Regions from separate parts of the Pseudomonas sivasensis genome, predicted to be linked through region 2. Evidence: predicted binding sites of a transcription regulator. Region 2 holds the regulator's gene; each other region holds the start of a gene.

Region 1 (3,276 bases), 2.8 Mb from region 2:
TTGGTCCCCATCATTTTCCTCACCTCCCTGCGCGAAAGCGCTGCCCTGGCCGAGTGCCTGGATGCCGGCGGTGATGACTTCCTGCCCAAACCCTATAACCAACTGATCCTGGCGGCCAAGATCAACGCCATGGACCGCCTGCGCCGCCTGCAAGCCACGGTGTTGCAGCAACGCGACATGATTGCCAAGCACCACGACTACCTGCTGCATGAGCAGCGCGTGGCCAAGGCAGTGTTCGATAAGGTCGCCCACTCCGGCTGCATCAATGCCGCACCGAACATCCGCTACCTGCAATCGCCCTATGCGCTGTTCAATGGCGACCTGCTGCTGGCGGCCTACACGCCGTCAGGCGACATGCACGTGCTGCTCGGCGATTTCACCGGCCATGGCTTGCCGGCGGCGGTGGGCGCTATGCCCCTGGCGGAAGTGTTCTATGGGATGACCGCCAAGGGCTATGGCCTGACGCAGATCCTTCGGGAGATGAATGCCAAGCTCAAGCGCATCCTGCCGGTGGACATGTTCTGCTGCGCCACCCTGTTGTGCCTGAGCACCGAGCGGCGCGTGGTGGAGGTGTGGAACGGGGGCATGCCCGACGGTTATGTGCATGACATCGCCAGCGGCAAGCGCACCCCGATGCAGTCGCGGCATTTGCCGTTGGGGGTGTTGTCGGCGCAAGCCTTTGATGACCGCACCGAAGTCTGGCCCATGGCGTTGGGCGACCGTGTGTTCCTGCTGTCCGACGGCGTGTTGGATACCGCAGATGCCAACGATCAACTGTTCGGCGCCGAGCGTTTGCAGCAGGTCTTTGCGGCCAATCGCGAGCCCAATCGTCTGTTTGAAGACATCGAACAGGCCCTGGCGGCGTTTCGCGGTGAAGCGCGTGACGACGTGAGCATGGTGGAAATCACCCTGCAGCACGGCCAATCCCTGCGCGCCACCGGGCCGTTGTATGCCGACAGCGGCCAATCCTGCCCGCTGGATTGGTCGGTGAGCTTCGAGTTTCGCGCCGAGACCCTCAAGCGCTACAACCCTTTGCCCTATCTGCTGCAACTGCTGCTTGAGATCCATGGCCTGCGCGAGCAGAGCGGGGCGCTCTACAGCGTGATGGCTGAGCTGTATTCCAACGCCCTGGAACATGGTGTGCTGGGGCTGGACTCGCGGCTCAAGCGCAATGCCCAGGGGTTTGCCGAATATTACCGCCAGCGCAATGACCGCCTGGCGAAGTTGAACAGCGGTTACGTGCGGGTGCATGTGCAGGTGGTGCCCACCCACATGGGCGGCAAAATGACGTTGCGCCTGGAAGACAGCGGGCCGGGTTTCGACGTGGAGCAGATGCTGGCACGGCCGCTGGACGTCGATCGTCTGTCGGGTCGGGGCCTTAGCCTGGTGCGCCAGTTGAGCAGCGACGTACGCTGGTCTGACGGTGGGCGCAGTGTCTGCGTGGAGTTTTGCTGGGGGGCTCTGGCATAATCCGCCGATTCTTGATCAAGGAGCGAGCAAGTGGCAGAGATTCATATGGACCCGCAGGTGTTGTCGGGTTTGCAGGAGGTTATGGAGGGCGAGTATCCCAAGCTGCTTGATACCTTTCTTGATGACTCCCAGAAACGCATCGAGGCCCTGCACCAGGCGCGGGATGATTCCAAGGCGTTGGGACGGATTGCGCATAGTTTCAAGGGGAGCAGTGGGAACCTTGGGGCGCTGCGGTTGGCGCAGTTGTGTCAGTCGCTTGAGGCCAGGTCTTCTGAGCCGGCTTCGGACTTGGGGGAGTTGGTGGATCAGATTGATCGGGAGTTTGCGTTGGTGCGGCCGTTGTATGAGCACGAAAGGCAACGGTTTCAACTTTGATGGGTGACCTGTCCGTTACCGAATAACGGATAGGTCCACCCAAAAAGCCGCAATCCAACAAACCTGGCCCAACTCTTGCTCTACCTCCAGGTACTGCATCCCCGACCCCCATGCAGTGGAGACCTTTACCTATGCCAGTCGCCCCCAATTCGCTTCTTCAGGCTGCCCCCGCGGCCAAGCCTCAAGCGCCCGCTGCCAACCCCCAGGTAGCGGCTGCGGACCCACGGGACAAGGGCCCTGGCTTCGCTCAAGTGTTCGCCAGCCAAGGCTCGAAACCGTCGGTCAAAACCGACGACAACGCGGCTAAACCCACACGCGACAAGCCTGTCGACGCCAGCGCCAAGCCGGCTGCCGGTACCGACAAGCCTGCCGCCAGTACACCGGCGGTTGCCGATAGCGGCAAGACCTTGCCTGCCAAGCCGTCCGACGACAGCGCCAATAAGGATGACGACGCACCCGCCGATCCAGCACTCGCGCAGCAGCCCCCGACTGATCCCGTCGTCGACCCGGCCATGATTGCCGCTGTCACGCCTGTGGTCTTGCCGGTGGAAACCCCGGAACCCGCCGCTGCCGCCCAGGACGACAAGGCCCTGCCGTTGGTCGTTGTGCCCATCGCGGCGACCGAGGAGGTCAAGCCGGCCTTCGATCCTGAGGCTGATCCCCTGGATGCCATGCCGGCCGTGCGCCTGGCGATGGAGCAGGGCGGGCATGTGTCGGCCAGCAGCCAGGCGCCGGCCAAAACCGCACCGACGACTACCCAGGACCAGCCAACCGCCGCGCAGAACTTTGCCGCTGGCCTGGCCACAATGGTCGACCAGCAAGCCACCAAAGACAGCACTGACCAAGGCGGTGACAAGGCCTTCAGCGGCTTGATCGAAGACGGCCTCAAAGACCTTAAAAACGCCACCAGCGACACCCGTGTCGATGATTTCGCCAATCGTTTGGCGGCATTGACCCAGGCGGCCACGCCGAAAACGGCCAACGCGTTGCCGCCGGTGACGAATGCGCCACTGGCCATGCACCAGAGCGGTTGGACCGACGAGATCGTCAATCGGGTGATGTACCTGTCCAGCGCCAATCTCAAGTCGGCGGAGATCCAGTTGCAACCGGCTGAACTCGGTCGTCTGGATATCAAGGTCAACATGACCGCCGACCAGCAAGCCCAGGTCAATTTCATGAGCGCCCACCCGGTGGTGCGTGAAGCGCTGGAAAGCCAGTCGGGTCGCCTGCGGGAAATGTTTGCGCAACAGGGCATGGGGCAGGTGGACGTCAACGTGTCCGACCAATCCCGTGGTCAGGAGCAGCAACAGCAGCAGGCCCAAACCAGTGGCGTGAGTCGCAGCGGGCGAGGGGCTGACAGCGGCGACAGTGGCAACCACATTGATGTGGCTGAAGCCGTGGTGCCAGTGAGTTCTACAGTGATCGGCTCCA
Region 2 (3,276 bases):
TCGAAATCGATAGGCGCGTCCAAGTGCAGCAGCGCGCTGACAGGTGTCTCACAGCCTTTGAGGCGACAGTGAGGAATGGCGATGCCGTTACCAAAACCGGTGGAACCCAGTTTTTCACGAGCAATCAGAGCCTCGAAGACATCTTGCATCTCCAGTTCAGGCACTTGGCTGCTGATCAGGTTGGCAATTTGTTCGAGGGCTTTCTTCTTGCTGCCGCCCGGCACGTTCACGAGGGAACGGCCGGGGGTCAGGATGGTTTCAAGTCGAATCATGGGTGGGGAGTGTTAGCGGCCTGTGCCCTGAAGAAGGCTCTGCTGCTTTTCCTTATGCTTTTTAAGTTGGCGGTCGAGCTTGTCAGTCAAGGCATCGATTGATGCATACATGTCTTCATGCTCGGCGTTGGCGACTACTTCGCCACCGGGAATCTGTAGGGTCGCTTCGATTTTCTGCTGAAGCTTGTCGACCTTCATGATCACTTGCACATTGGTGATCTTGTCAAAATGACCCTCAAGCTTTTTCAGCTTTTGCTCGACATATTCGCGCAGGGGAGGGGTGACTTCTACATGGTGTCCACTGATGTTGACTTGCATACAGCTTCTCCTTCGTTGCCAGTGCATAAAGCGGCGGGTAGGAATACCCGCCACTGGAACGCTGTGGCCCGCCCGTCACATCAAACGCTTACGCTCGCTGGAAGGCGCGATCCCAAGGGATTCGCGGTACTTGGCGACGGTTCGACGGGCGACCTGAATGCCTTGTGCCTCCAGTAAACCAGCGATCTTGCTGTCACTCAACGGCTTTTTCTGATTTTCCGCGGCAACCAGTTTTTTGATGATTGCGCGGATTGCCGTGGACGAGCATTCGCCGCCTTCTGAGGTGCTGACATGGCTGGAGAAAAAGTATTTCAACTCATAAATACCCCGTGGGGTATGCATGAATTTTTGCGTGGTAACGCGGGAAATCGTCGACTCGTGCATGCCTACCGCTTCGGCGATATCGTGCAGAACCAAAGGCTTCATCGCTTCATCGCCGTATTCCAGGAAGCCGCGCTGATGCTCGACGATCTGCGTGGCGACTTTCATCAGGGTTTCGTTACGGCTTTGCAGGCTCTTGATGAACCAGCGCGCCTCCTGCAACTGGTTGCGCATGAAGGTGTTGTCGGCGCTGGTGTCGGCGCGTCGCACGAAACCTGCATATTGCGGGTTGACTCGCAGGCGTGGCACTGACTCCTGGTTAAGCTCCACCAGCCAGCGCTCGTTGTCCTTGCGCACGATCACGTCAGGAACTACGTATTCGGCCTCGCTGGACTCGATCTGCGAGCCGGGACGCGGGTTGAGGCTTTGCACCAGCTCGATGACCTGGCGCAGATCGTCTTCCTTGAGTTTCATGCGACGCATCAGTTGGCTGTAATCGCGGCTGCCGAGCAGGTCGATGTATTCGGTGACCAGGCGCTGGGCCTCGGCGAGCCATGGGGTCTTGGCGGGCAGCTGGCGCAGTTGCAGCTGCAGGCATTCGCTAAGGGTGCGCGCACCAATACCCGCGGGCTCAAATTGCTGGATGCGGTGCAGGACGGCTTCGATTTCGTCCAGTTCGATATCTAGTTCGGGGTCGAAGGCCTCAAGAATCTCTTCGAGTGTCTCGTCCAGATAGCCTTGGTTATTGATGCAATCGATCAGGGTGACGGCGATCAGGCGATCGGTGTCCGACATCGGTGCGAGGTTCAGTTGCCACAACAGATGGCTCTGCAGACTTTCGCCGGCGGACGTGCGGGTAGTGAAGTCCCACTCATCATCGTCGTTGCTGGGCAGGCTGCTGGCGCTGGTCTGGTAGACGTCTTCCCAAGCAGTGTCTACGGGAAGCTCGTTGGGAATGCGTTCGTTCCAATCGCCTTCCTCAAGGTTATCCACCGTAGGGGCGGTTTCCTGGTAGGACGGTTCCTGCACGTCTGCGTTGGGTTTTTGCTCGATGTTGTCGGCCAACGGGTCTGCATTATCGAAGTCGTCGCCTTCTTCCTGGCGTTCGAGCATCGGATTAGACTCCAGGGCCTCCTGGATTTCCTGTTGCAGGTCCAGGGTCGACAATTGGAGCAGGCGGATGGCCTGTTGCAGCTGCGGTGTCATCGTCAGCTGCTGGCCCATTCTTAGGACTAGCGATGGTTTCATGGCAGGGGCTTAACACCTTATTCGCCGGCGCAACGCGCCATCCACGACAGGGCGCGTGAGCGCCAAACATAAGCAAATTATATGCCTGATATCGAGGGCTTTGCCTAGAGCGCGGTAACAATAAAAAACCGGAGGTTTTCATTGACTCCCGCGCATCAGGCAAACGACCTGCCACCGCCTTGTTTGTGCAGGCGGCTTTACAGGCGAAACTCGTGACCCAGATACACTTCCTTGACCAGTTCGTTGGCCAGGATGGTGGCGGAGTCGCCTTCTGCGATCAGTTGACCATCGTTGACGATATACGCGGTTTCGCAGATATCGAGGGTCTCACGCACGTTGTGATCGGTGATCAGTACACCGATACCCTTGGCCTTGAGGTGATGGATGATCTGCTTGATGTCGCCAACCGAGATAGGGTCGACGCCGGCAAACGGTTCGTCCAGCAGAATGAACTTGGGGGCAGTGGCCAGGGCGCGGGCGATTTCCACGCGACGCCGCTCACCACCGGACAGGCTCATGCCAAGGTTGTCGCGAATGTGGTTGATATGGAATTCCTGCAGCAGGCTTTCCAGCTCCTGTCGGCGGCCGTCACGGTCCAGTTCCTTGCGAGTTTCAAGGATGGCCATAATGTTGTCGGCAACTGACAGTTTGCGGAAGATCGATGCTTCTTGAGGAAGATAGCCGATACCCGCGCGTGCACGACCGTGCATTGGCTGGTGGCTGACATCCAGGTCGTCGATCAGTACGCGACCCTGATCCGCCTGGACCAGGCCAACAATCATGTAGAAGCATGTGGTCTTGCCTGCGCCGTTGGGGCCGAGCAAGCCGACGATCTGGCCGCTGTCGATCGACAGGCTGACGTCGCGCACGACCTGACGGCTTTTATAGGCCTTGGCCAGATGCTGGGCTTTCAGGGTTGCCATTACTCGGCCTTCTTCTTCGGCTGGATAACCATGTCGATGCGTGGGCGCGGTGCGGTGACCTTGCTGCCATTGGCACGACCGGCGTTAGCGATCTGTTTCACGGTGTCATAGGTGATCTTTTCACCTTCCGTGGAGTTGCCATCGGGGCTGAGCACCTTGGCCTGGTCGATCAGCACAATGCGATTCTGCTGGGC
Region 3 (3,276 bases), 2.3 Mb from region 2:
CGTAGCGGCACCAAGTGCTGCCCACGCAGGACTTCACCGTACGCGTGGATTTGCCATACGCGTGCCCGGTCTCAAAGCCAGCGGCGATCAGCTCGGCCCAGATATCCGGCAGCTCATGCAACTGCGCGCCAAACAAGTCGATGCGCTGGCCGCCGGTGATCTTGGTGTAGAGGTCGTATTTCTTCGCCACTTCACCGATCACGATCAGCTTGTCGGCCGTGATTTCACCACCGGGAATCCGTGGCACCACCGAGTAGGTGCCGTTCTTCTGCATGTTGGCCATGAACGTGTCGTTGGTGTCCTGCAACGGCACCAACGAGGCGTCCATTATTGGCTGGTTCCAGCACGACGCCAGGATCGAACCGACCGCCGGTTTGCACACGTCGCAACCGGTGTGGCCACGACCGTGTTTGGCCAGCAGTTCTTCGAAGGTGGTCACCCCTTCCACACGCACCAGGGCATAGAGCTCCTGACGGGTGTAGGCGAAGTGTTCGCACAGGCTCTTGTCGACGCTGACGCCACGGGCAATCAACTCGTGTTCAAACACTTGCTTGAGCAAGCCCGCGCAACCGCCGCAACCGGTGCAAGCCTTGGTCTGGGATTTGAGCAGGCCGAGGTCGCTGCAACCGCCGTCGATGGCCGAGCAAATCGCGCCTTTGGTCACGTTGTGGCAGGAACACACCGTGGCCGATTCCGGCAACGCGCCTGGGCCGAGAGTCGGTGCACCGGCGGACGACGGCAGGATCAGGCTGGCCGGTTCCGCAGGCAGTGCAATCGCGTTCTGCATGTATTGCAGCAACGTGTCGTAGTAGCTGTTGTCGCCAACCAGCACTGCGCCGATCACATGCTTGCCCGATGCGTCCACCACTAGGCGCCGGTAACTGGCGCTGGCCTCGTCGATGAACTGATAGCTGCGCGCACCCGGCGTGTGGGCATGGGCGTCGCCGATGGAACCCACGTCCACGCCGAGCAGTTTGAGCTTGGTGGACATGTCGGCACCGACAAAGGGCTCGGCGACCTGCCCGCATAACAGCGCGGCTACCCCGCGGGCCATCTGGTACCCCGGCGCGACCAGGCCGAACAGGCTGCCGTTCCACGACGCGCACTCGCCAATCGCGTAGATGTGCGGGTCGCAACTCAAGCATTCATCGTTGATCACCACCCCGCCACGCGGACCAATCTCCAGGCCAGCCTGGCGCGCCAGGGCGTCCTGTGCGCGGATGCCGGCGGAGAACACGATAAGGTCGGTTTCGAGGAACTCGTCGTTGGCAAAGTTCATGCGATAGCGGTACTGCTCGCCCGCGCTGATCGACTGCGTGGCACGGGACAGGTGCACGCCGACGCCCAGCCGTTCGATCTGGGCCTTGAGCGCCAGACCGCCGAAATCATCCAACTGCACTGGCATCAAGCGCGGTGCGAACTCCACCACATGGGCTTCCAGGCCCAAGCTTTTCAGGGCGTTGGCGGCTTCCAAGCCCAGCAGGCCACCGCCCACCACCACACCACGTCGGGCATTGGCTGCCGCTGCACGGATGGCATCGAGGTCTTGCAAGGTGCGATACACCAACCGCGAATCCCCTTCGGCGCCTTCGATCGGCGGCACGAACGGATAGGAGCCGGTGGCCAGGACCAATGTGTCGTAGGCCACGCAGCCCTGAGCCGTGATCACCTCACGGCGAACGCGGTCGATCTCCAGCACCGGCACGCCCAGGTGCAACGTCACTCCCGGCGTCTGGTACAGCGACGCCTCGGAAAGTGCCAACGACTCGGCATCGCGTCCGGTGAAATACTCGGACAGGTGCACACGGTCATAGGCGCGCATCGGCTCTTCGCTGAACACATGCAGGTGGTAGTGTTGCAGCGCGCCGCGCTCGATCAGTTGCGCCACACAATGGTGACCGACCATGCCATTGCCAACGACGATCAGGGTTTTCATCGGTTTGTTCATATCAGCACCTGACAACATTCATCACGGTTTAAAAAGCAAAAAAAAAACGCCTGAAACCTTGCGGTTCCAGGCGTCTTTGCCTGTTCTTATGCGGGATCTGTTCGGACGACTTCGCCGGATCCATCGCTTTATGCCCATGACCTCAATGGCCTGTCGATCGTCGTTGACCGAGTGGGGTTGACGGGGAGCTTGCAGGCTCTATGCCAATTGGCCGCGGAGCCGTACGTGGGGCCGCTGCAGTCTCCTCGCGTCGCCTGAACAGCGTGGATTGCGCATCCAACTGGTGCGCGTTGCATCAAAAAGGCGCGCTTGCATCATCAATTTCCTGGCTGATGAGTGTTGGGGCTGCTTCGCAGCCCAGCGTGGCCGGTGCGACGATTCGACTAGCCCGCACACCCCAACAGCCAGGTCACCAGAACAACCCGGTTCTTCACAAAAAAGCACCCATTGCAGCGTTCGAAAAAACCTGGCGCGTGACTTGCTAGGAACACCTGCATAAAGCAGTCAACGCTGATTGCCCATTCACGACAAAGGCGCCGTGCAACCCCCGTTTCCAAACGGAGGGTTGCAGGGCGCTTTTTTGTTGGCGGGTAAAAAAGTTTAGAGGGTGACGGATGGCAAACCAAAGCGTACGTAGCGTGTGTCCTTATTGTGGCGTCGGCTGCGGCATCGTGATGCAAGTGGAAAACAATAAGGTGGTCAAGGTGATCGGCGACAAGGCCCACCCCACCAACGTTGGCCGCCTGTGCACCAAAGGCACTACGTGCGGCCAAGCCATCGCCGAGTCCGGGCGCATGGAAAACGCTTACCTGCGTGAGCAGCGCGATCACGACCCGGTGCGGGTCGCCATGGACACCGCCATCAGCGAAACCGCCGGCCGTTTGCGCCATATCCTCGACCGTGACGGCCCCGATGCGTTGGCGTTCTACGTGTCCGGACAAATGTCCCTGGAGGCGCAGTACCTGATCAACAAATTGGCCAAGGGGTTTGTGCGCACCCGCAATATCGAATCCAACTCGCGGTTGTGCATGGCCAGTGCCGGCAGCGGCTACAAGCTGTCCCTCGGTTCCGACGGGCCACCGGGTTCCTATGAAGACTTTGACCGCGCCGACCTGTTCTTCGTGATCGGCGCCAATATGGCCGACTGTCATCCGATTTTGTTCCTGCGCATAATGGACCGGGTCAAGGCCGGGGCGAAGCTGATCGTGGTCGACCCCCGGCGCAGCGCCACCGCCGACAAAGCTGATCTGTACCTGCCGATCAAACCCGGCACCGACCTCGCGCTGCTCAATGGCCTGCTGCACCTGGTGGTGAAAAACGGCCACACC

The links. The regulator sigma-54, encoded in region 2, starts transcription at its own class of promoters, with help from an activator protein. The targets are predictions, from matches to a motif close to ANTGGCATNNANNTTGCTNT.
Region 1: LRO94_RS20330 (flagellar hook-length control protein FliK) is a predicted target of sigma-54. The motif match lies at 1,908-1,927, and genes of this name have one in related genera.
Region 3: nirB (nitrite reductase large subunit NirB) is a predicted target of sigma-54. The motif match lies at 2,137-2,156, and genes of this name have one in related genera.

Annotation. Positions count from the first base shown of each region.
Region 1 covers NZ_CP090029.1:4,514,766-4,518,041, reverse strand. Annotated here, with positions in the region: gene LRO94_RS20340 (ATP-binding SpoIIE family protein phosphatase) at 1-1,470, shown strand, start outside; gene LRO94_RS20335 (Hpt domain-containing protein) at 1,501-1,845, shown strand; gene LRO94_RS20330 (flagellar hook-length control protein FliK) at 1,977-3,276, shown strand, end outside.
Region 2 covers NZ_CP090029.1:1,205,391-1,208,666, forward strand. Annotated here, with positions in the region: gene ptsN (PTS IIA-like nitrogen regulatory protein PtsN) at 1-272, opposite strand, end outside; gene hpf (ribosome hibernation-promoting factor, HPF/YfiA family) at 285-590, opposite strand; gene LRO94_RS05325 (RNA polymerase factor sigma-54) at 666-2,159, opposite strand; gene lptB (LPS export ABC transporter ATP-binding protein) at 2,357-3,082, opposite strand; gene lptA (lipopolysaccharide transport periplasmic protein LptA) at 3,082-3,276, opposite strand, start outside.
Region 3 covers NZ_CP090029.1:3,491,058-3,494,333, forward strand. Annotated here, with positions in the region: gene nirB (nitrite reductase large subunit NirB) at 1-1,948, opposite strand, end outside; gene LRO94_RS15700 (bifunctional nitrate reductase/sulfite reductase flavoprotein subunit alpha) at 2,563-3,276, shown strand, end outside.